Regions from separate parts of the Martinezella sp. CNPSo 3890 genome, predicted to be linked through region 3. Evidence: predicted binding sites of a transcription regulator. Region 3 holds the regulator's gene; each other region holds the start of a gene.
What was found. The regulator LexA, encoded in region 3, represses DNA repair genes until DNA is damaged. The targets are predictions, from matches to a motif close to TGTTCNNNNTGTGTTCNG.
Positions count from the first base shown of each region.

Region 1: the regulator LexA is predicted to act here: its motif matches at 3,635-3,652, upstream of AC13RC_RS11925 (ribonuclease T2 family protein).
Region 2: the regulator LexA is predicted to act here: its motif matches at 4,428-4,445, upstream of dnaE (DNA polymerase III subunit alpha).

Region 1 is NZ_JBXSOR010000003.1:417,847-424,857, forward strand. It holds gene AC13RC_RS11915 (ArsR/SmtB family transcription factor) at 1-906, opposite strand, end outside; gene ettA (energy-dependent translational throttle protein EttA) at 1,100-2,749, opposite strand; gene AC13RC_RS11925 (ribonuclease T2 family protein) at 2,875-3,621, opposite strand; gene AC13RC_RS11930 (alpha/beta hydrolase) at 3,787-4,719, shown strand; gene AC13RC_RS11935 (DMT family transporter) at 4,739-5,698, shown strand; gene caiB (succinate--glutarate CoA-transferase) at 5,717-6,919, shown strand; gene AC13RC_RS11945 (thiamine pyrophosphate-binding protein) at 6,916-7,011, shown strand, end outside.
Region 2 is NZ_JBXSOR010000001.1:885,571-892,581, forward strand. It holds gene proS (proline--tRNA ligase) at 1-1,149, shown strand, start outside; gene AC13RC_RS04325 (lipoprotein-releasing ABC transporter permease subunit) at 1,176-2,486, shown strand; gene AC13RC_RS04330 (ABC transporter ATP-binding protein) at 2,501-3,184, shown strand; gene AC13RC_RS04335 (DUF5680 domain-containing protein) at 3,192-3,659, opposite strand; gene AC13RC_RS04340 (hypothetical protein) at 3,739-4,326, opposite strand; gene dnaE (DNA polymerase III subunit alpha) at 4,682-7,011, shown strand, end outside.
Region 3 is NZ_JBXSOR010000001.1:1,148,546-1,155,556, forward strand. It holds gene gltA (citrate synthase) at 1-610, opposite strand, end outside; gene AC13RC_RS05670 (ComEC/Rec2 family competence protein) at 901-3,369, shown strand; gene lexA (transcriptional repressor LexA) at 3,350-4,072, opposite strand; gene AC13RC_RS05680 (VOC family protein) at 4,492-5,379, shown strand; gene kdsA (3-deoxy-8-phosphooctulonate synthase) at 5,376-6,215, shown strand; gene eno (phosphopyruvate hydratase) at 6,364-7,011, shown strand, end outside.

The DNA of each region.
Region 1 (7,011 bases), on a different contig from region 3:
ATGAAGATCCTGCACGCGCTCCACATCCAGCCCCGCCAGTTTCAGCCAATCCGAAATGGCCTGATGCGAGAAGCCGAGACGCAGATGCGCATGTTCGTCACGCAGATATTCAAGCCCATGCGGCGCGAGGTCGATGATGACAAGCCGGCCGCCGGGCCGCAGCATTCGCGCCGCCTCATTAATGGCAACCTCCGGCTGATCAAGGAAGTGCAGCACCTGATGGATGGTAATGAGATCGAAATCCTGCTGCTCGAGCGGCAGGTTGAAAATATCGCCGTGCCGCACCGAGGCAGCGGTGATATTGGCCCGGTCGAGATTGGCACGCGCAACGGCCAGCATGTCACGACTGGCATCGATGCCGACGGCGCGACGATAGTGGCCGGCCAGGAGCTGCAGCATCCGGCCCGTACCCGTGCCGAGATCGAGAAAGGAGTCGATCGGTTGCGGACCAATGAGATCGATCAGCGCCTTGTCGACATCCTCATCCGCGACATGGAGACGACGCAGCTCATCCCACTCGGCGGCATTCCGGCTGAAATAGGCCTGCGCGCGTTCGGCGCGGATACGCTTTACGGAGGCGAGACGTTCCCCGTCACGCAGCAGCACCGTATCCTTTTCGGCGGTATGGCGCAGAAGGCTGCGGGCGAGCGTCACGGCCTTGCCCTCCTGCTTCAGGCGGAAATAAGCCCAGGCGCCTTCCTGATAACGATCGATCAGACCGGCTTCGCCGAGCAGCTTGAGATGCCGGGAAATGCGAGGCTGCGACTGACCGAGAATTTCGGTAAGATCGGTCACTGTGAGATCGCCGGCCGCCAGTAGCGCCAGAAGACGCAGCCTGGTCGGCTCGCCGACCGCCTTCAGCACGTCTACTACGTCATCCAAGCCGAGTTTAACCAGATCCGTCATTTCACACCCAATCAAGATATAAAGATATCTTTATGTGATTTGAATAGACTCTGCAAGGGCTAATCACCGAAGACGCCGGCAGGGCGTCGGAAATCTGTTATTTTTTGTCGGCTGGGGAATATATGCGTCCTGCCCCAAGACAAAGAAAAACCCCGGACGTGCCGGGGTTCTCCATGACGGAAAGATAGCAAACTTACCGTGTCAGACGCTTGTGTGCCTGGCTGCCCGGATTGAGAGCATCGGGGCCGAGGCGGCGGACCTTGTCCTGTTCGTAATCTTCGAAATTGCCTTCGAACCATTCGACATGGCCGTCACCTTCAAAGGCCAGGATATGCGTGGCCAGGCGGTCGAGGAACATGCGATCGTGGCTGATGATGATCGCGCAGCCCGCGAAGTTTTCGAGTGCGCTTTCCAGCGCCCCCAGCGTTTCCGTATCGAGGTCGTTGGTCGGTTCGTCGAGCAGAAGCACGTTACCGCCGGACTTCAGCATCTTGGCCAGGTGCACGCGGTTGCGCTGACCGCCAGAGAGACTGCCGACCTTCTGCTGCTGGTCGCCGCCCTTGAAGTTAAAGGCGCCGCAATAGGCGCGCGAGTTCATGTCGAACTTGCCGAGCTTGATGACTTCGGCCCCGCCGGAGATTTCCTCCCATACCGTCTTATTGCCGTCAAGCGCGTCGCGGCTCTGGTCGACATAGCTGAGATGCACCGTCTCGCCGATGCGGATCGAGCCGGAATCCGGCTTTTCCTGACCGGTGATCATCTTGAACAGGGTCGTCTTGCCGGCGCCGTTCGGCCCGATGATGCCGACGATGCCGCCGGGCGGCAGCTTGATCGACAGATCGTTGATCAGGGTGCGGCCTTCGAAACCCTTGGTGATGCCCTCCATCTCGATCACCACCTGGCCGAGACGCTCGCTGACCGGAATGATGATCTGCGCATCACCAGGACGCTGATTTTCAGCAGCATCGACCAGCTGTTCGTAAGCGTTGATACGCGCCTTGGACTTGGCCTGACGAGCCTTGGGGCTGGAGGCGATCCATTCCTGTTCGCGGCTGATCGCCTTCTGGCGGCCAGCTTCTTCGCGGGCTTCCTGCAGCATGCGCTTGGCCTTGGCCTGCAGATAGGCGGAGTAGTTGCCTTCGTATGGAATGCCGCGGCCGCGGTCGAGTTCGAGAATCCAGCCGGTAACATTGTCGAGGAAGTAGCGGTCGTGGGTGATCATCATCACTGCACCCGGATAGTCGCGCAGGTGCTTTTCCAGCCAGGCAATGGTCTCGGCGTCGAGATGGTTGGTCGGTTCGTCGAGCAGCAGCAGGTCCGGCTGCGAGAGAAGCAGGCGGCAAAGCGCGATACGGCGGCGCTCACCGCCGGAAAGGCTGGTGACTTCGGCATCGCGCGGCGGGCAGCGCAATGCGTCCATCGCCATTTCCACCTGGCTTTCCAGATCCCAGAGGTTCTGGCTGTCGATGATGTCCTGGAGCTTAGCGCCCTCTTCCGCCGTCTCGTCGGAATAGTTCATCATCAATTCGTTGTAGCGATTGAGGATTTCGGTTTTCTTGGCAACGCCTTCCATGACGTTTTCGAAAACCGTCTTGTTGGGATCGAGCTGCGGCTCCTGCGGCAGATAGCCGATGGTGGCGCCTTCGGCGAGCCAGGCTTCGCCGGTATATTCCTTGTCGAGGCCGGCCATGATGCGTAGCACGGTCGACTTACCTGCACCGTTCGGACCGAGAATACCGATCTTGGCATCGGGGTAGAAGGAGAGATGGATATTCTCGAGAATTTTCTTGGCGCCATAGGACTTATTCAGACCGGCCATATGATAAATGAACTGACGTGCCATAGCTTGGGTTGCTCCACGGACGAATAGCGTTGCGAGTTGTGCCGCTATGTAGGGGAAACCCCGCCCTCGGGCAACGGCGAAACCTCGTCCGAGGGCATTATCCGCGTCAGAAAAGCCGTATTTTCTCAGAAGCCGGCCGCGTCCACCACGCCCCGGTCGCAGCCGAAGGAGGTGCTGCCGGCACCTTGGATCAGTTTGGCGAGCCGCGGCTCACTGCCTTGTTGCGGATCGATCGCATCCTCCGAAAGGCCGATGGTCAGCTCTGAAATCATCCTGACATCGCCAACACGGCGGCAGCTCATCTTGATGCGCGCATTGGCGCCCTCGCCGAAACTCTGGTCAAAAGCAGCCTTGATGCTCTCGGCATCCAGCTCCTTGCCGATATTTTGCGCGAAGAGATCGCGCACAGCAGATGTATTGAGCTCGGCGATCAGGCCAGCGGCGATGGAGAAATATTGATCCGCACTCAGCTTCGTGCAGGTGCCGTGCTTGATCCATTCATGCCTTTCCAGGCCCGACTGTGTGCCCGGCATTACCTTGTCAAGCTTTACCTTCACGTCTTGGGAAAGCTGTACCGCCGGCAGGTCCTTCCAGTCGCGGCCACGATCCGCCTGTTTCAGATCCTCGGAAACATCGCAATATTCCTGCCGCATCGGCCAGAGACCATGCAGGGAGAAATTCGTCGCGTCATGATTGTTCGACGACTGGTTTCGGCATTCCGCCTTCTTCTGGTTCGTCTGACAAAATGCCGGCTCCCAGCTTGCCGCCAGGATAAAGCGCGTCCGTCCACGGCTATGCTCCTGCGCCATAGCGCTTGCCGCCGCTCCGACCGAAACGAGCACAACCGTAAATACCCGAAGCCACTGCTTCATGCGTACCTCCAACTAGAACATTATAGGAACAAATAAGCAGTTTGAGCGAGCGGGCGCAATCCTGAATCGCAGCGCTCGGAAAGATTTATTTCTGTGAGCTTTACCACCTATCCATTGCAATCGGGCGGATGATAACCTTTCGTCCAACTGGGGAGGAACGAATATATGTTCGCCGAGACGAAGCGCCTGAAAAGTCCGACGGGCGCAACCCTTGCCTACCATCATTTGCCGGCGGCAACCGATGCTCGCGGCGTCCTGCTGATATCGCACGGTCTTGCCGAGCATTCCCGCCGATACGAGGCCTTTGCCGATGCGATGGCAGGCCAAGGCTTCCATGTCTATGCCCACGATCATCGCGGCCATGGCGAGACCACCGCCCCTGACGCGCCGATCGGCCGCTTTGCCCAAAGAAATGGTGTCGAACTGGTGATCACCGATGTGCTCGCCATGCGCGAGCTTGCCGCAAGTACCCATCCCGGCCTGCCGATCATCCTGTTCGGGCATTCCATGGGTGGATTGATCAGCCTGAACGCGGCCGTCACGCATCCGGACAAGTTCGATGCGGTCACCGTCTGGAATTCCAATTTTAATCCAGGCCTCGCCGGCCGCGCCGCCCAGCTCATCCTGAAAACGGAGCGCATGTTCAAGGGGTCGGACGTCCCGAGCGGGCCGCTGCCGAAACTGACCTTCGGCACCTGGGGTAAATCGATCAGCAACCGTCGCACGGATTTCGACTGGCTCTCGCGTATTCCTGGGCAGGTGGACAAATATATCGCTGATCCGCTTTGCGGCTTCGATGCCTCGGTCTCGCTCTGGCTCGACCTGTTCGAACTTACCTTCCGCGCACCACAGAAGGCGCATCTCGATCGTCTCCGCCGCGATATGCCGATTCATCTCGTCGGCGGCGGCAAGGATCCGGCAACCGACAATGCGAAAGCGATTTCCTGGCTGGCAAAGCATTTGAAAAAAGCCGGCTTCTCTCGTATCACCACCGAGATCTATCCCGACATGCGGCACGAGACGCTCAACGAAATCGGTGCCGAGGACGCCATCTCCCGCTTTGCCGACTGGTGCAGAACGGCGGTGGCAAAGACCTGATTCTCAAGGAAATTCTGCAATGAACACCTCCAGCGGCTCCTCGGTCCGATTGCCGCAATCGGAGCTGGCCTTCGGCCTGTCGATGATGTTTCTCTCCGTCATCCTCTCACCGGTCATTGATATCTTCTCCAAGCTTGCCGCAGCCACCATCCCACCCGGCGAAGTGACGGCCGCCCGTTTCATTTTCCAAGCCCTCTTTGCGTTGCCGATAATGGCGATGCGCTGGCAGTGGGGCGTTTGGACGTGGCGACGCAGCGGCGTTCATGCTATACGCGCCGCCATGCTCACGCTGTCCATGGTGTCGTTCGTGACCACGCTGCAGGTGATGGAAGTCGCCGATGCCATCGCCATCTTCTTCGTCGAGCCGATGATGCTGACAATCCTCAGCAGTATCTTCCTGAAGGAAACCATCGGCTGGCGGCGCTATACTGCTTGCGCCGTCGGCTTTTTGGGCGCGATGCTGATCATCCAGCCAAGCTTTCAGGAAGTCGGCTTCATCGCCCTGCTTCCCGTCGTCACCGCGCTTTGCATCGCCATCTACGTGATGATCACGCGCGTCGTCTCCCACAGCGAGGATGCTTGGTCGATGCAGTTCCAGACCGCCATATGGGGCACCGGCTTCAGCCTGATCCTGCTTGTCATCGGCCGGGCGACGGGCGCGGTAGTCCTCGATCCGGTCATACCGGATCTGACCGCCATGCTTTATCTGCTCGGCGTCGGCGCCACCGCGGCGGCCGCTGGTATCCTCACAGTTTACGCTTACCGCGCCGTGCCGGCCTCGACGCTCGCACCGCTGCAATATTTCGAGATCGTTTCGGCAACGATCTTCGGCTGGCTCGTCTTCGACAATTTCCCGGATATGACCAAATGGCTCGGCATTCTCATCATCATTGGCTCTGGGCTTTACATTCTCTGGCGGGAGCGGAGCTTTGCTTCCAAGCTCGTATCCGATACATCTGAAACTGCATTCACGCCCTAAGCGGGAGAGCGGATCGACATGACAGACCAGAAAACCAAGAAACCTCCGCTTTCCGGTATTCGTGTCATTGAGCTTGCCCGCGTGCTTGCCGGCCCCTGGGCGGGGCAGATGCTTGCCGATCTCGGCGCAGATGTCATCAAGGTCGAAAATCCCGACGGCGGCGACGACACGCGCCAATGGGGGCCGCCCTTCGTCGAGGGCAAGGATGGTGAAAATCTCTCCGCTGCCTATTATCACTCCGCCAATCGCGGCAAGCGCTCGGTAACCGCCGATCTCAAGGCCGAGGAAGGTCAAGAGCTGGTGCGCCGTCTGGTGAAGACGGCCGATGTGGTGATCGAGAATTTCAAGCTCGGCGGCCTGGTCAAATACGGGCTGGATTATGACAGCCTGAAAGCGATCAATCCCCGCATCGTCTATTGCTCGATCACCGGCTTCGGCCAGACCGGACCCTATGCCAGCCTCGCCGGCTATGACTATATCGTCCAGGGCATGTCCGGCTTCATGTCGATCACAGGCGAACCGGACGGACAGCCGATGAAAGCCGGTGTTGCGATCGCGGATATCTTTACCGGCATCTATGCCGTCTCGGCAATCGAAGCCGCCCTGATCCACGCTCTGAAGACAGGGGAAGGACAACTCATCGACATGGCGCTGCTCGATGTGCAATCGGCCGTGCTCGCCAACCAGAACATGAACTATCTGATCTCCGGCAAGCCGCCCGTGCGGCTCGGTAACGCCCATCCCAATATCTCGCCCTATGAAGTCGTGCCCACCGCCGACGGCTATCTCATCCTTGCTGTCGGCAATGATGGACAGTTCCGCCGCCTGTGCGCCATTCTCGGGGTGGAAACCCATGCCGATGACGAGCGCTATGCGACCAACAAGGCCCGCGTCGCCAACCGCAACGAGGTTCGGGTTTTCATCTCGGCGGAGACGCTGAAGTGGAACAAGGCGGAGCTGCTGAAAGCCTGCGCGGCCAACGCCGTTCCGGCCGGTGCCATCAATACGATCGAGGACATGTTCGCCGATCCGCAGATTGTGGCACGCGGCCTGAGGATCGATCTGGAGGATAGCGCCGGCACCGTCATTCCGAGCGTGCGCACGCCGATCGTGCTGTCGGAAACGCCGTTGGTCTATACGCGGCCAAGCCCGCGCCTCGGCGAACATCAGGAGGAAGTTCTGGCTGAATTGGCCGAACTGGAGGGAAAGGCGGGGACATGAAGCGAACGGGCGGGCAACTCATCGTCGAGGCTTTGAAGGCCAATGGCGTGCAGCGCATTTCCTGCGTACCGGGCGAGAGCTTTCTCGCCGTG
Region 2 (7,011 bases), 260 kb from region 3:
GAGGAACAGAACCGCTCCGGCGCCATCGAGCTGTCGATGCCGACGCTGCAGTCGGCTGAGCTCTGGCAGGAAAGCGGCCGTTATGACGCCTACGGCAAGGAGATGCTGCGCATCAAGGACCGGCAGGATCGGCCTATGCTCTATGGCCCGACCAATGAGGAAATGGTCACCGATATCTTCCGGTCCTACATCAAGTCTTACAAGGACTTGCCGCTGAACCTCTATCATATCCAGCTGAAATTCCGTGACGAAATCCGTCCGCGTTTCGGCACGATGCGCTCGCGCGAATTCATGATGAAGGATGCCTATTCCTTTGATCTGACGCAGGAAGGAGCAGTGCATTCTTATAACAAGATGTTCGCCGCCTATCTGCGCACCTTCAATCGTCTCGGCCTGAGAGCCATCCCGATGCGGGCAGATACCGGCCCGATCGGCGGCAATCTCAGCCACGAATTCATCATTCTCGCCGACACCGGCGAGTCGGAAGTTTTCTGCCACAAGGATTTCGTCAATTTCGACATTCCCGGCGAAGACACCAATTTTGATGATGTTGCTGGCCTGAAGGGGATTTTCGACAAGTGGACTTCGGTCTATGCCGCCACCTCGGAAATGCATGACGAAGCCGCCTTCAATGCTATTCCCGAAGGCGATCGCCTGTCGGCGCGCGGCATCGAGGTCGGCCACATCTTCTATTTCGGCACGAAATATTCCGAGCCGATGGGCGCGAAGGTGCAGGGTCCTGACGGCAAGGAACATGCTGTCCACATGGGATCTTACGGTATCGGCCCGACACGCCTTGTTCCCGCCATCATCGAAGCATCGCATGACGAGAACGGAATCATCTGGCCGGCTTCGGTCGCGCCTTTTGACGTCGTAGTGATCAACATGAAGGCTGGCGACCAGGCCTGCGACGAAGCTTGCGAAACTGTCTATGCCGCGCTGTCGAAGGCCGGCAAGGATGTGTTGTACGACGATCGCGACGATCGCGCCGGAACGAAGTTCGCGACCGCCGATCTGATCGGCGTACCCGTGCAGATCATCGTCGGACCGCGTTCGATCGCGAACGGCGAAGTGGAAGTGAAGGACCGCAAGACCGGCGCTCGCGAAACGATGACGGTTGAGGCAGCGATCAATCGGCTGGCAGGCTGATTGACGATACAAAGGATGAAAGGCGAATGGCGGTGAGCGCGGCAGTGGAACAGCAGGAAAATTCGTTCAAGGCCGGCCCATCGTCTCGCCCGTTTTCCGGTTTCGAACGGCTTGTGGCTTGGCGCTATCTGCGCTCCCGGCGCAAGGAAGCCTCGATTTCGGTCATCGCCGGCTTCTCTCTGGTCGGCATCATGCTCGGCGTCGCGGCGCTGATCATCGTCATGGCCGTAATGAACGGTTTCCGTGCCGAGTTATTCAAACAGATTCTTGGCTTCAACGGTCATGTCGTCGTTCAGCCGATTGATTCGCCGCTAAATGACTATGCCGATCTGGCCAAGAAGTTTTCTGCCGTTCCGGGCGTCACCATGGCCCTGCCGCTCGTCGAGGGCGAAACGCTCGCCTCCGGCCGCGGCGGCTCCGGCACCGGCGCGCTGGTGCGCGGCATCCGCCCGGAAGATCTGACCAAGCTCAAATCAGTCTCCGATCACATCGTGTCCGGCGACATGGTTGGTTTCGCCTCCGGACAGGGCGTTCTGGTCGGCAGCCGATTGGTCCGGCAATTGGGCCTGACGGTCGGCGATCAGATCACCCTTACGGCACCGGATGGCGATGTGACACCTTTTGGTGTTAACCCGCGCGTCAAAGCCTATACGATCTCCGGCATCTTCGAGGTCGGCATGTCGGAGTATGACTCCTCCGTCGTCTTCATGCCGCTCGAAGAAGCGCAGGTCTTCTTCAATGCCGAGGGCATTGTCGAGAAGATAGAGCTCTTCATCACCAATCCCGATGACGTCGATCAGCTGCGGCCGAAAATCGAAGAGGCGGCCGGGCGGCAGATCTTCCTGACGGACTGGCGGCAGGTCAACGCTACCTTCTTCTCGGCCCTGCAGGTCGAGCGCAACACGATGTTCATGATCCTGACGCTGATCGTTCTGGTCGCCGCGCTGAATATCATCTCCGGCTTGATCATGCTGGTGAAGGACAAGGGCAGCGACATCGCCATCCTGCGCACCATGGGGGCGACATCGGGCGCGATCATGCGCATCTTCTTCATGACGGGTGCGGCGATCGGCGTCGTCGGAACGTTCGCCGGCGTCATACTCGGTGTTCTGGTTTGCCTCAACATCGAATCCATCCGCCAGTTCTTCTCCTGGATTTCAGGCACGGTGATCTTCAATCCGGAGGTCTATTTCCTCAGCAAATTGCCGGCCGAGATGAACCTCGGCGAGACCATCTCTGTCATTGTGATGGCGCTCACTCTATCCTTCCTTGCCACCATCTTTCCGGCTTGGCGCGCATCGCGGCTCGATCCGGTGCAAGCGCTGCGCTACGAATAAGGATATTCCATTTGATGAAACGCAACGTCGTTCTCCAGCTCTCTGGCGTGGAGCGTCACTACGGGCAGGGCGAGACGCGGCTGTCGATCCTGAAAGGCGCCGATTTCACTTTGCGCAGCGGCGAGATCGTCGCGCTTGTTGCGCCGTCAGGCACGGGTAAATCGACGCTTCTGCATGTGGCCGGGCTGCTTGAGCATCCGGATGGCGGCGAGGTGCTCGTCAACGGTCAGGCCTGCGAAGGCTTGTCCGACGATAGGCGTACAGCCGTGCGTCGCAGCGAAATCGGCTTCGTCTATCAGTTCCATCACCTGCTGCCTGAGTTCTCGGCTCTCGAGAATATCATGATGCCGCAGCTTATTTCCGGGCTTTCGCGTAAAGATGCGAGCGAGCGCGCTTCTCAGCTTCTCGATTACATGCGCATTGGCCATCGTGGCGATCACCGCCCCGCCGAGCTCTCCGGCGGCGAGCAGCAGCGCGTCGCGATCGCCCGTGCTGTCGCCAATGCGCCGCTGGTGCTGCTGGCGGATGAGCCCACCGGCAACCTCGACCCGGCAACGGCGCATTACGTTTTCGATGCACTTGAGGCTCTGGTACGCCAGTCAGGCCTCGCTGCTCTGATCGCCACCCACAATCACGAGCTTGCGGCCCGGATGGATCGCCGTGTCACGCTGAGTGAAGGCAAGGTGGTCGAAGTCTGATTGGCCGTTACGGGACGATCAGGCCACCGCGATAATCCAGCTCATAGGCCTTGCGCTCTTTCACCATGATGGCTTCGTGCCCGATAAAGTGGTCGCACGATCCGGTGCTGCGGTCGATATAGCGGCCATAGACATGTTCGAATTCGAAGCCGCCTAGAAAACGTTTTTCATCCTGATAGAGGCGCAGGAGTGCCGCCTTGATAACCATGCCGGCTCGCGTTCCGTCGATCAGATCGGGCTCGACGATATGGCCGAAATAGTTCATGGCCCACACCGGCTCGTCGTCGTGCCAGACGAGTTCCTGTCCCGCGAAATCCGTGCCGCCGAAATAGCTGTCGAGATAGCGCCAGCGGCCGCTCGCATAACCGATGTCATGCGAGCCGCTTCGGCAGGACGGCAGCCGCTCGCCGTCACCAACATAGGTCTCGGCTTTGGCGGCGACAATAAAATCGTTCAGCTCGGCAAGATCCGGCATGACCCTCTCCAATTTTGGTGAGCGGCCAAGATGCCATGGATCCGAAGAGGTGTAAAGAACAAAAAGTGAACATGCGTTGTTAATGGCCGAGCCCGCAGGCCTTCTCCCCGATCTCATCCTGCCAATCCTGAATGTTGATGGTCTTGGCGTCGGTCTTCAGCGTCTTGCTGTCTTTCGTCACCTTACCGGTCAATACATTGTAGTCGCAGGTCTGGCTATTATCCGGTTCGAGCGTATCGCGGGCATCGTAAGTGTAGCCGGCCACCACGAAACCGTTGTTGCGATAGGCAAGTGTTAGCGTTTGATGCCAACGATCGCGGCCGATTGCATCGTTCTGCGAGGTGATTGCGATCGAACCGTTCGGCAGCGCGGCGATCGAAGGTTCCTGGCCGTACACACCGCTGGCTCTACCCCAGATCTTGTCAGGAGCGCTTGCTGCCAATTGCAATAGGGAATGCTCGTTGTCACGCAGATAGATGTAGATGCCGATGGAGGTTTCGGCCTGCTTGTCCGCCGGGGGAGCTACCAGAATGGCAAGGTCCGGTTTCCCGTCCTTGTTCCAGTCGCCGATCGCGGCGTCGACGATGCGCTCGGGTGCAGATGTATTTTCTGCTTGAGCCGCAGTTGCGGTCAAAAGAATGGCGAGAGCGCAGGCAAGCGATTTCATCGTGATCTCCCTGTTTGCCCTTGCATAACGCTCGGTTGTGCCGGCGTCCATCTGAGGGCAGAAAACCGTCCAATGAAATTTCCTGATGCGTCTATTGACTCTCGAACAAAAATGGAACAAAAAAGAAACATAACGAGTAAGGAGCGCCTAAATGACCGACATTATTCGAGACGTTGCAGCATTCACTTCCATCGTCATGTTCGTTGCCAGCTTTTCCCTCATCATGATGGCGATGTAAGTTTTGTCCCCCATTTGCACATGCTGTTTCCATATTTGATGGGAGCAACTTCTGGACTTTACGGTCCGCAATGCCGAAAATGCCGCTGATTCATTCAGGTGTGCGGAAGGGTATGAAATGGCGGATGCAGGTGGCAGCGGCGCGGCAGCGCCGGTCGGCGAAATGCCGGAATTCGTGCACCTCAGGGTTCATTCCGCCTATTCTCTGCTAGAAGGCGCATTGCCGCTCAAGAAGATATTGGCCAAGGCTGCCGGGGACAGTCAGCCGGCTATTGCCATCACCGATACCAACAATCTGTTCGTTGCCCTGGAATTCTCGCAAAAGGCGATGGATGAGGGGCTGCAGCCGATCATCGGCTGTCAGCTGTCGATCGATATGGAGGATGGCGGCGAGGGCGAGAAGCGCGGGCCGCAGCAGGCTTTGGCGAAGCTGCCATCCATCGTTCTGCTTGCCGCAACCGAGCGGGGATATGAGCGCCTGGTTGATCTCGTCAGCCGCGCTTATCTCGGCGGCGAGGGCAACAGCGCCGTTCACATTGCAGCATCATGGCTGGATGAAATCGGCACGGAAGGAATGATTGCACTCACCGGTTCACTCACCGGTCCCGTCGATATGGCGTTGAAAGAAGGGCACGCCGCCCAGGCGCTCTCTCGGTTGTTGAGGCTGAAGCAGCTGTTCGGCGACAGGCTTTATGTCGAATTGCAGCGCCATGGCACCTATGATCGTCGTCACGAGCAGAAGATGATCAAGCTTGCTTATGAGCATGACATCCCGCTCGTTGCCACCAACGAAGCATTTTTCCCGACGCGGGATGATTATGATGCGCATGACGCTTTGATGGCGGTGGCCCACAATGCCATTGTCTCGGACGATACGCGGTTCCGCCTGACGCCGGATCATTATCTCAAGAGCCGTGCCGACATGGCGAAACTCTTCGCCAATCTGCCCGAAGCGCTGGAGAATACGGTCGAGATCGCTCGCCGCTGCTCCTTTATCCTGAAGACCCGCAAGCCGATCCTGCCGCGCTTCACCGGCGCCACGGACGATGCGGAGGAGGCGGAACGCGCCGAGGCCGCCGAGCTGCGCGCTCAGGCGATCGAGGGTCTCGACCTGCGTCTCGCCTCGCTCGGCATGGCGCCGGGCTATGCGGAAAAGGATTATCGCGAGCGGCTGGAATTCGAACTCAGCGTTATCGAGCGCATGAAGTTTCCCGGCTACTTCCTGATCGTTGCGGATTTCATCAAGTGGGCCAAGCGCCACGATATCCCCGTCGGCCCGGGCCGCGGTTCCGGTGCGGGCTCGCTGGTCGCCTACGCTCTGACCATCACCGACGTCGATCCGCTGCGCTTCTCGCTGCTGTTCGAGCGCTTCCTCAATCCGGAACGCGTCTCCATGCCGGACTTCGATATCGACTTCTGCCAGGACCGGCGCGAAGAGGTGATCCGTTACGTGCAGGCCAAATACGGCCGCGAGCAGGTGGCGCAGATCATCACCTTCGGTTCGCTGCAGGCGCGCGCAGCCTTGCGCGACGTCGGTCGCGTGCTCGAAATGCCCTATGGCCAGGTCGACAAGATCTGCAAGCTGGTGCCGAACAATCCCGCCAATCCGACCCCGCTCAGCAAGGCGATCGAGGAGGAGCCGCGTCTGCAGGAGGAGGCGGACAAGGAGCCGGTCGTCGCCCGGCTTCTCGACATCGCCCAGAAGATCGAAGGCCTCTATCGCCACGCCTCGACGCACGCGGCCGGTATCGTGATCGGCGATCGTCCGCTGTCGAAGCTCGTGCCGATGTATCGCGATCCGCGCTCCGACATGCCGGTCACCCAGTTCAATATGAAATGGGTGGAGCAGGCCGGTCTGGTGAAGTTCGACTTCCTCGGCTTGAAGACGCTGACTGTCCTCAAGACGGCCGTCGATTTCGTTGCCAAGCGCGGCATCTCGATCGATCTTGCCAGCATACCGCTCGACGACAAACCGAGCTATGAGATGCTCTCGCGCGGCGAGACGGTCGGCGTGTTCCAGGTGGAAAGTGCGGGCATGCGCAAGGCCCTGATCGGCATGCGTCCCGACTGCATCGAGGATATCATCGCGCTCGTAGCGCTCTATCGTCCCGGCCCGATGGAGAATATCCCGGTCTATAATGCCCGCAAGCATGGCGAGGAAGAGATCGAATCGATCCATCCGAAGATCGACTATCTTCTTAAGGAAACCCAGGGCGTTATCGTCTACCAGGAACAGGTGATGCAAGTCGCCCAGGTGCTTTCCGGCTATTCGCTCGGCGAAGCGGATCTTCTGCGCCGCGCCATGGGTAAGAAGATCAAGGCGGAGATGGACCAGCAGCGCGAGCGCTTCGTCGACGGAGCCATCAAGAACGGCGTTTCGAAGGGCCAGGCCGACGTCATCTTCGATCTGCTCGCGAAATTCGCCAATTACGGCTTCAACAAGTCGCA
Region 3 (7,011 bases):
CAAAGCACATACGCAGGAAGTTCGACGCGTAGTCGAGGTCGTTCTTTGGATAAACGAAGGGCTGGCCGATATGGTACTTGTAGGCCATGGCGGCGAGCGTCGGCATCTTGGCGATCATGCGCAGGCTTGCGACCATACGCTGATGCGGATCGGTGATATCGGTGGAGTCGTGATAGAAGGCGGAGAGCGCGCCGACACAGCCGCACATGACGGCCATCGGATGCGCGTCGCGGCGGAAGCCGGTGAAGAAGCGCGACATCTGCTCGTGCACCATCGTATGGTGGGTCACGCGATAGTCGAAGTCCTTCTTCTGCGCTGCCGTCGGCAGTTCACCGTAGAGAAGGAGGTAGCAAACTTCGAGGAAATCGCCGTGTTCGGCCAGCTGATCGATCGGATAGCCGCGGTGCAGCAGAACGCCTTCGTCGCCATCGATGTAGGTAATGCTCGACTCGCACGACGCGGTGGAGGTGAAACCAGGATCGTAAGTGAAAGTGGAGGTGTTCTTATAAAGGGCACCAATATCAATGACACTCGGGCCGATGGTTCCGGTCTTGACCGGCAGGTCCACCGTCTTTTCACCCCAAGTTAGTTTCGCGCTTTGTTCCGTCATGCTGATCCTCCAAGATTTGGCGGGATTGACGCCATAAAAAGCGCCAAAAGGTTAAGCGACTACCGACTAGCTATATGATCCCGAGCCTAATGCCAAGTTATCCTAACGCTGAATTGTGCAATGCAGTATCAACTTTTGGGCACTGCAGAAGCGCCTTTAATTATGCTAGGCGGCGAAACCGGCCCAATTGAGCCCTGCTTGCGTCGATTTTGGTTGAATTCACCGCCTGCTGACGGCAAAAATCGCGCAAAAGCTGTAGTTTTGCGTGAGGACGGCGGCGAGTGCCTAATTTGGAGGCATCCGAGCAGCAGAAAGAAGGTGGGGACGTTGCTGCGCTCTCGCAGCCTCGCCCTGTTGTTGCCACGAATATCTTGCCCGCCGAAGTGCAGCGACGGGAACGGACGCAGGACCAGACGCGGCTGACATCCCGGCTATTGCGGGTATCAAGCCGCATTCGACTTGGCACCTTCGGATTGATCGAAGAGGAGGCGGCCCATGGTCGCGCGGTCCTGCTTGCGCCGATCTATATGGGCCTTGGTGCAATTTTCTGGTTCAAGGCTGGCAGCGATCCGCCTCCACAGGCTGTTCTTGCAGGCCTGTTGGTCTTTACCTGTGGCTTTGCGCTCATGCGGGAGGCAGGCAGGCTGTTTCGCCATCTGCTTTTTGCAGGCATGCTCCTTTGCCTGGGCATGGCGCTGGCGCAATGCGAGAGCTGGCGGGTTTCTACCGTCATGCTCGATTCGGCCGTGACCACGACCGTGACCGGTCAGATCGAACGACGGGAATCCTATGACAATGGACGCTGGCGCTATGTCGTTCGCGTCGAGGCAACGGAAAAACCTTCCATTCGCCGCGCGCCGCAGCGGGTTACGATCTTCGTGCGCAAGCAGGCGGAGCCGTTCGATCTCGGTGATCGCATCCAGGGTAGGGCGCGGTTGACGCCGCCGGCCGGACCGGCCTTGCTTGGTCTCAACGATTTCGCCTTCAGTTCTTATTTCAACGGTATCGGTGCGAACGGCTTTGCCTACAGAACACCGGAATTGCTGTCGCCATCCGGTGACAACGCGGCCGGCTCGTTATTGGATGCGGCCGATATCTGGCTCGCTGGCCTGCGCAACAGCATAGGCGACAGGATCAGGCAAACCTTGCCGGGAGATACCGGCGCCTTTGCCGCAGCGCTTGTCACCGATGAGCGACGCGCAATCTCCAAGGATACGACCGAAGCGCTGAGAATTGCCGGTCTGACCCATATCATTGCAATTTCCGGTCTGAACATGGCGTTGTCGGCCGGCATTTTCTACATCGGCCTACGCTACTTGTTCAGCCTGTTTCCCGGTGTCGCGCAGGCCTGGCCGACCAAGAAGTTCGCAGCCCTCGGCGCGCTTCTCACCGTAACGGCCTATTATCTCATCTCCGGCTTCGGTGTATCCGCCGAGCGTGCCTTCATCATGATGGCGATCATGCTCGTGGCCGTGCTTTTCGATCGGCCATCGATCAGTCTGCGCAACGTCGCACTTTCTGCCATTGTCATTCTCGTACTGTCGCCGTCACAAGTGCTCGGCCCGAGTTTCCAGATGTCCTATGCGGCGACGCTGGCGCTGGTGTCGGGCTATTCGCTATGGAAGCGGCGGCGACATCGCGAAAACATTTTGCCGCGCGTCCGTCTATTAAGTCCGCTATTGTTCGTCATGCGCTTCTTCGCAGGCGTGACGTCGACCTCGTTCATCGGCGGCGCGTCGACGGCTATCTTCTCGATCGAGCATTTTCACCGATTGGCGACATATGGGCTCGCCGCCAATCTCGCTGCTATGCCCATCGTCTCCTTTATCGTCATGCCATTCGGCATGGCGGCGATGCTGCTCATGCCGCTCGGTCTCGACGGGCCTTTCTGGAAAGTAACCGGCGAGGGACTGGAACTCGTTATCGTGATCGCAAGAACCGTAGCTGGTTGGGGAGGCGACATCACCTTCGGTCGCCAGCCGGCCTGGCTGATGCCCACATTCATTATCGGCTTCCTGATCATGAGCATATTACGGACCCGGCTTCGCCATCTGGGCCTGCTATTATCGCTCTTGTCCATGGGCTTGGCGGCATTCGGATCTGGCGTACCGAAACCCGACCTGATGATCTCCGAAGATGGCGTCCTGGTCGCATTGCGCCAGGACGATATACTCGCGACCAATCGCGAGAGACCGCAGGCCTTCATTTTCGAACAATGGCAAAAGGCACTGGTGGCGGCGGAACATCAGCCTCCGACCATGCTCCCGGCTGACAGCCGACTTCCACAAATCGGCAAGGCAGATCGTTATAAGCGATTGAACAGTGAAGAACAGAAGGCGGTCCGTATCGCAATGGAGGAGGCCTTGGACCGTACCATGCAGGGCAGTTTCGCCTGCCAGAAAGGAGCATGGTGCGCAGCCATCCTCGAAAACGGCGCGATACTGGTTACGATCGAGAACGCAGCCTATCTACCCTCAGCCTGCGATATGGCGAATATCGTCGTAACGCCAATCCGAATGCGGCTGAACCACTGCCGTTCCGGAGCGATGCTCATAACCGGTGAGACATTGCGCAAAACCGGCTCCATCGAAATGATATTTACCGCAGACAGGCCCATTATCTCAGCCGCATTCGAGAACCCGCAGCGTCCATGGACCAGGCATCGAACCTATGATTGGCGCACTGGCAAATTCGACGCGCCAATTGCGCCAGCGTCACCCGTCGTCGACAATTCACCGGTTAGTGATAGCGACGAATAAGGCCAACGAGCTTGCCCTGAACTTTGACGCGGTCCGGCCCGAAGATGCGGGTTTCATAGGCCGGGTTTGCGGCTTCCAGCGCGATGGAGGCACCCTTGCGGCGGAAGCGCTTCAGTGTCGCTTCTTCGTCGTCGACGAGTGCAACGACGATATCGCCGGGATTGGCCGTCGTCGAATTGCGGATGATGACGGTATCGCCGTCGAAAATTCCGGCATCGATCATCGAATCCCCTCGAACTTCAAGCGCATAATGTTCGCCGGATCCGAGCATGTCGGCGGGAACGGTAATGTCGTGCGTATTGTTCTGGATGGCCGAGATCGGAACACCGGCAGCGATGCGGCCCATCACGGGCACCGACGCCGAGCCATTGTGATCGTCATTTGCCACCTTCGACGGAGCGGGCGGGGCAACGGGCTGCGGCTTTCCGAGGCTGCCCTCGATAACGCTCGGAGAAAAGCCGCGGCGCTGCTGCAGGCTCGGATTATAGGCGTCGGGAAGCTTGATGACTTCGAGCGCTCTGGCCCGGTTCGGCAGCCGGCGGATAAAGCCCCGCTCCTCCAGTGCCGTAATCAGGCGATGAATACCGGATTTCGATGCCAGATCCAGTGCATCCTTCATCTCGTCGAAAGATGGCGGAACCCCGGATTCCTTCATGCGTTCGTGAATGAAGAGAAGCAGTTCCTGCTGCTTGCGCGTCAACATCGTCTTGGAACCCCAGAATCAAGAAAAGCTGTGAAACAAATCCAGAACGGACACTATATGTTCCATATGTGTTCCGCAAGTACTTAAATTTCGGTAAAGCCTTGTGAGGTCAGTTAAATAATTACCATTTGCGAATGGATCGGCTCCGAACATCGGCGCGCTGTGTCTCCGTTAACCTGCAGAAAAATAAGAGAAATGCCGCTCTACTCGCTTCCGAGACTTTGTCGTTCAGCCCGTGCGCCGAGCATTTGGATGAACGTGCCGCGCGGCTGCATGAGCCAGCCATGGCAGAGAATCAGCAATCACGTTTGCGAGATTGCCTTCGATCCATGTCGTGTGCTCCGGGTGTTCCATGCTTCCATCTTGAATTGCGCGGGGGATGGGCGCAAATCTGCTTCGGCAAGCAAACAGGAGAAGCCATGATTTCGTCTCCGCATCCGCTGGATCATCTCGTGCTGCCGACCGTCGATATCGCTCTGGCACGCGAGCGCCTCGGCAAGCTCGGTTTTACAGTGGCTCCAGATGCGCGCCATCCCTTTGGCACGCAGAATGCTTGCGTCTTCCTTGCCGATAAAACCTATTTAGAGCCTCTGGGCGTGGCATCGATGGAGCAGTGCGAAAAGAGCATCTTGGATGGCAACGTTTTCGTTGCTCGTGACCAGGCTTATCGCTTCCGGGTCGGCGAAAATGGCTTTTCGGCCGTGGTATTCGGTACGGATGACGCGGTGGCGGATGACGAGCGCTTCAAAGCAGCTGCGATTTCGGCGGGGCAGATGCTGGATTTCTCCCGTCCCATGAAGATGCCGGATGGAACGGAAACCACGGCCGGTTTTCGTCTTGCCTTCGCCGCCGATCTGCGCGCGCCGGATTTTCTCGCTTTCTGCTGTCAGCGCATCAATCCGCTGCCGGCTGACCGCAGTGTGCTCGAGCGTCACGAAAACGGCGTGACTGGTATCGCGCGGGTAGCGCTTTGCGCGCCGAAGCCGGCGGCCTATCGCGGCTTCTTCGAGGAGCTTGTCGGTGGCCCGCGCATTATGGAGCATTCCTTTGGCCTGACGATCAAGGCCGCCAATGCCGATCTGGAGATTTTGACGCCGGAAGGAATGGAGGCATTCTATGATCTACCTGTTCGCACGAATGATCCGGGGCTCAGAGCACGTGCAATCCTTTTCAAAACGCGCGATCTTTCCGTGACATCGTCGCATTTCACTGCTAACGGCGTCACCTATACGCGTAAGAACAATCGTCTATTGGCGAGGTTGGCACCCGGTCAGGGCGCATTGTTCGCCTTTGAGGAGATAATATGAGCACGAATTCGGAAGTCACCGTCGGCGAGGGTGCCTCCAAGGTCCTCTTTTCCAATACTGCAAAGCTGTCGCTGATTGCCGGCCCCTGCCAGATGGAAAGCCGCGACCATGCGTTCATGGTTGCCGGCGTCCTGAAGGAACTTTGCGGCAAGCTGGGCATCGGCCTTGTCTACAAGTCCTCCTTCGACAAGGCGAACCGCACATCGCTGTCAGGCAAGCGTGGCATCGGCCTGGAAAAGGCGCTGGAAGTCTTTGAAGACCTGAAGAAGGAATATGGCTTTCCGGTTCTGACCGATATCCATACGGAAGAGCAGTGCGCCATCGTTTCCAAGACGGTCGATATCCTGCAGATCCCTGCTTTTCTGTCGCGCCAGACCGATCTTTTGGTTGCAGCCGCCAAGACCGGCCGCGTGGTCAACGTCAAGAAAGGCCAGTTCTTGGCGCCGTGGGACATGAAGAACGTGCTTGCCAAGCTGAACGACAGCGGCAACCCGAATATTCTTCTCTGCGAGCGCGGTGCCTCCTTCGGCTACAACACGCTGGTCTCGGATATGCGCTCGCTGCCGATCATGGCGGCGATGGGCGCGCCCGTCATCTTCGATGCGACCCATTCCGTGCAGCAGCCTGGTGGGCAGGGCGGCTCGACCGGCGGCGACCGCCGCTTCGTCGAGACGCTGGCGCGCGCGGCCGTCGCTGTCGGCGTTGCCGGTCTCTTCGTGGAGACGCATGAGGATCCCGACAATGCACCGTCCGACGGCCCAAACATGGTCTATTTGAAGGATATGCCACGGCTTCTGGAGAAGCTGCTGGCCTTCGACGCCATCGCCAAGGCTTGAAACGTAGCCGGCATTCAACAGGCTGACATGAATTTACGCTACGGGCCTGCAGGAGTGCCAAATCGCGGCGCGGATCGCCATTGTAATTTCCGCGCCTTCGATTAAGACGATTTAAATCGATTTATAAACCAGCGAGCAGGAAGCTATCATGACCGCAATCACCGACATTATCGCCCGCGAGATACTCGACAGCCGTGGCAATCCGACTGTCGAGGTCGATGTCTACCTCGAAGATGGCAGCTTGGGCCGCGCGGCGGTTCCGTCGGGCGCGTCGACCGGCGCGCATGAAGCCGTCGAGCTTCGCGACGGCGGCAAGCGCTACCATGGCAAGGGTGTCGAGAAGGCCGTCGAAGCCGTCAATTCGGAAATCTTCGACGCCATCGGCGGCATGGACGCCGAAAACCAGATCCAGCTCGACAACATCATGATCGAGCTTGACGGCACGCCGAACAAGTCGCGCCTTGGTGCAAACGCTATCCTCGGCGTCTCGCTGGCCGTCGCCAAGGCTGCTGCCCAGAGCGCCAACCTGCCGCTCTACCGCTATGTCGGCGGCGCTCATGCCCGCCTGCTGCCGGTTCCGATGATGAACATCATCAACGGCGGCGCCCATGCCGATAACCCGATCGACTTCCAGGAATTCATGATCCTGCCGATCGGCGCTGACTCGATCCGCGAAGCTGTCCGCATGGGTTCGGAAGTTTTCCATGTGCTTAAGAAGGAACTGGCATCGCAGGGCCATAACACCAACGTCGGTGACGAAGGCGGTTTCGCACCCGGCCTTTCCAGCGCGCCGGCA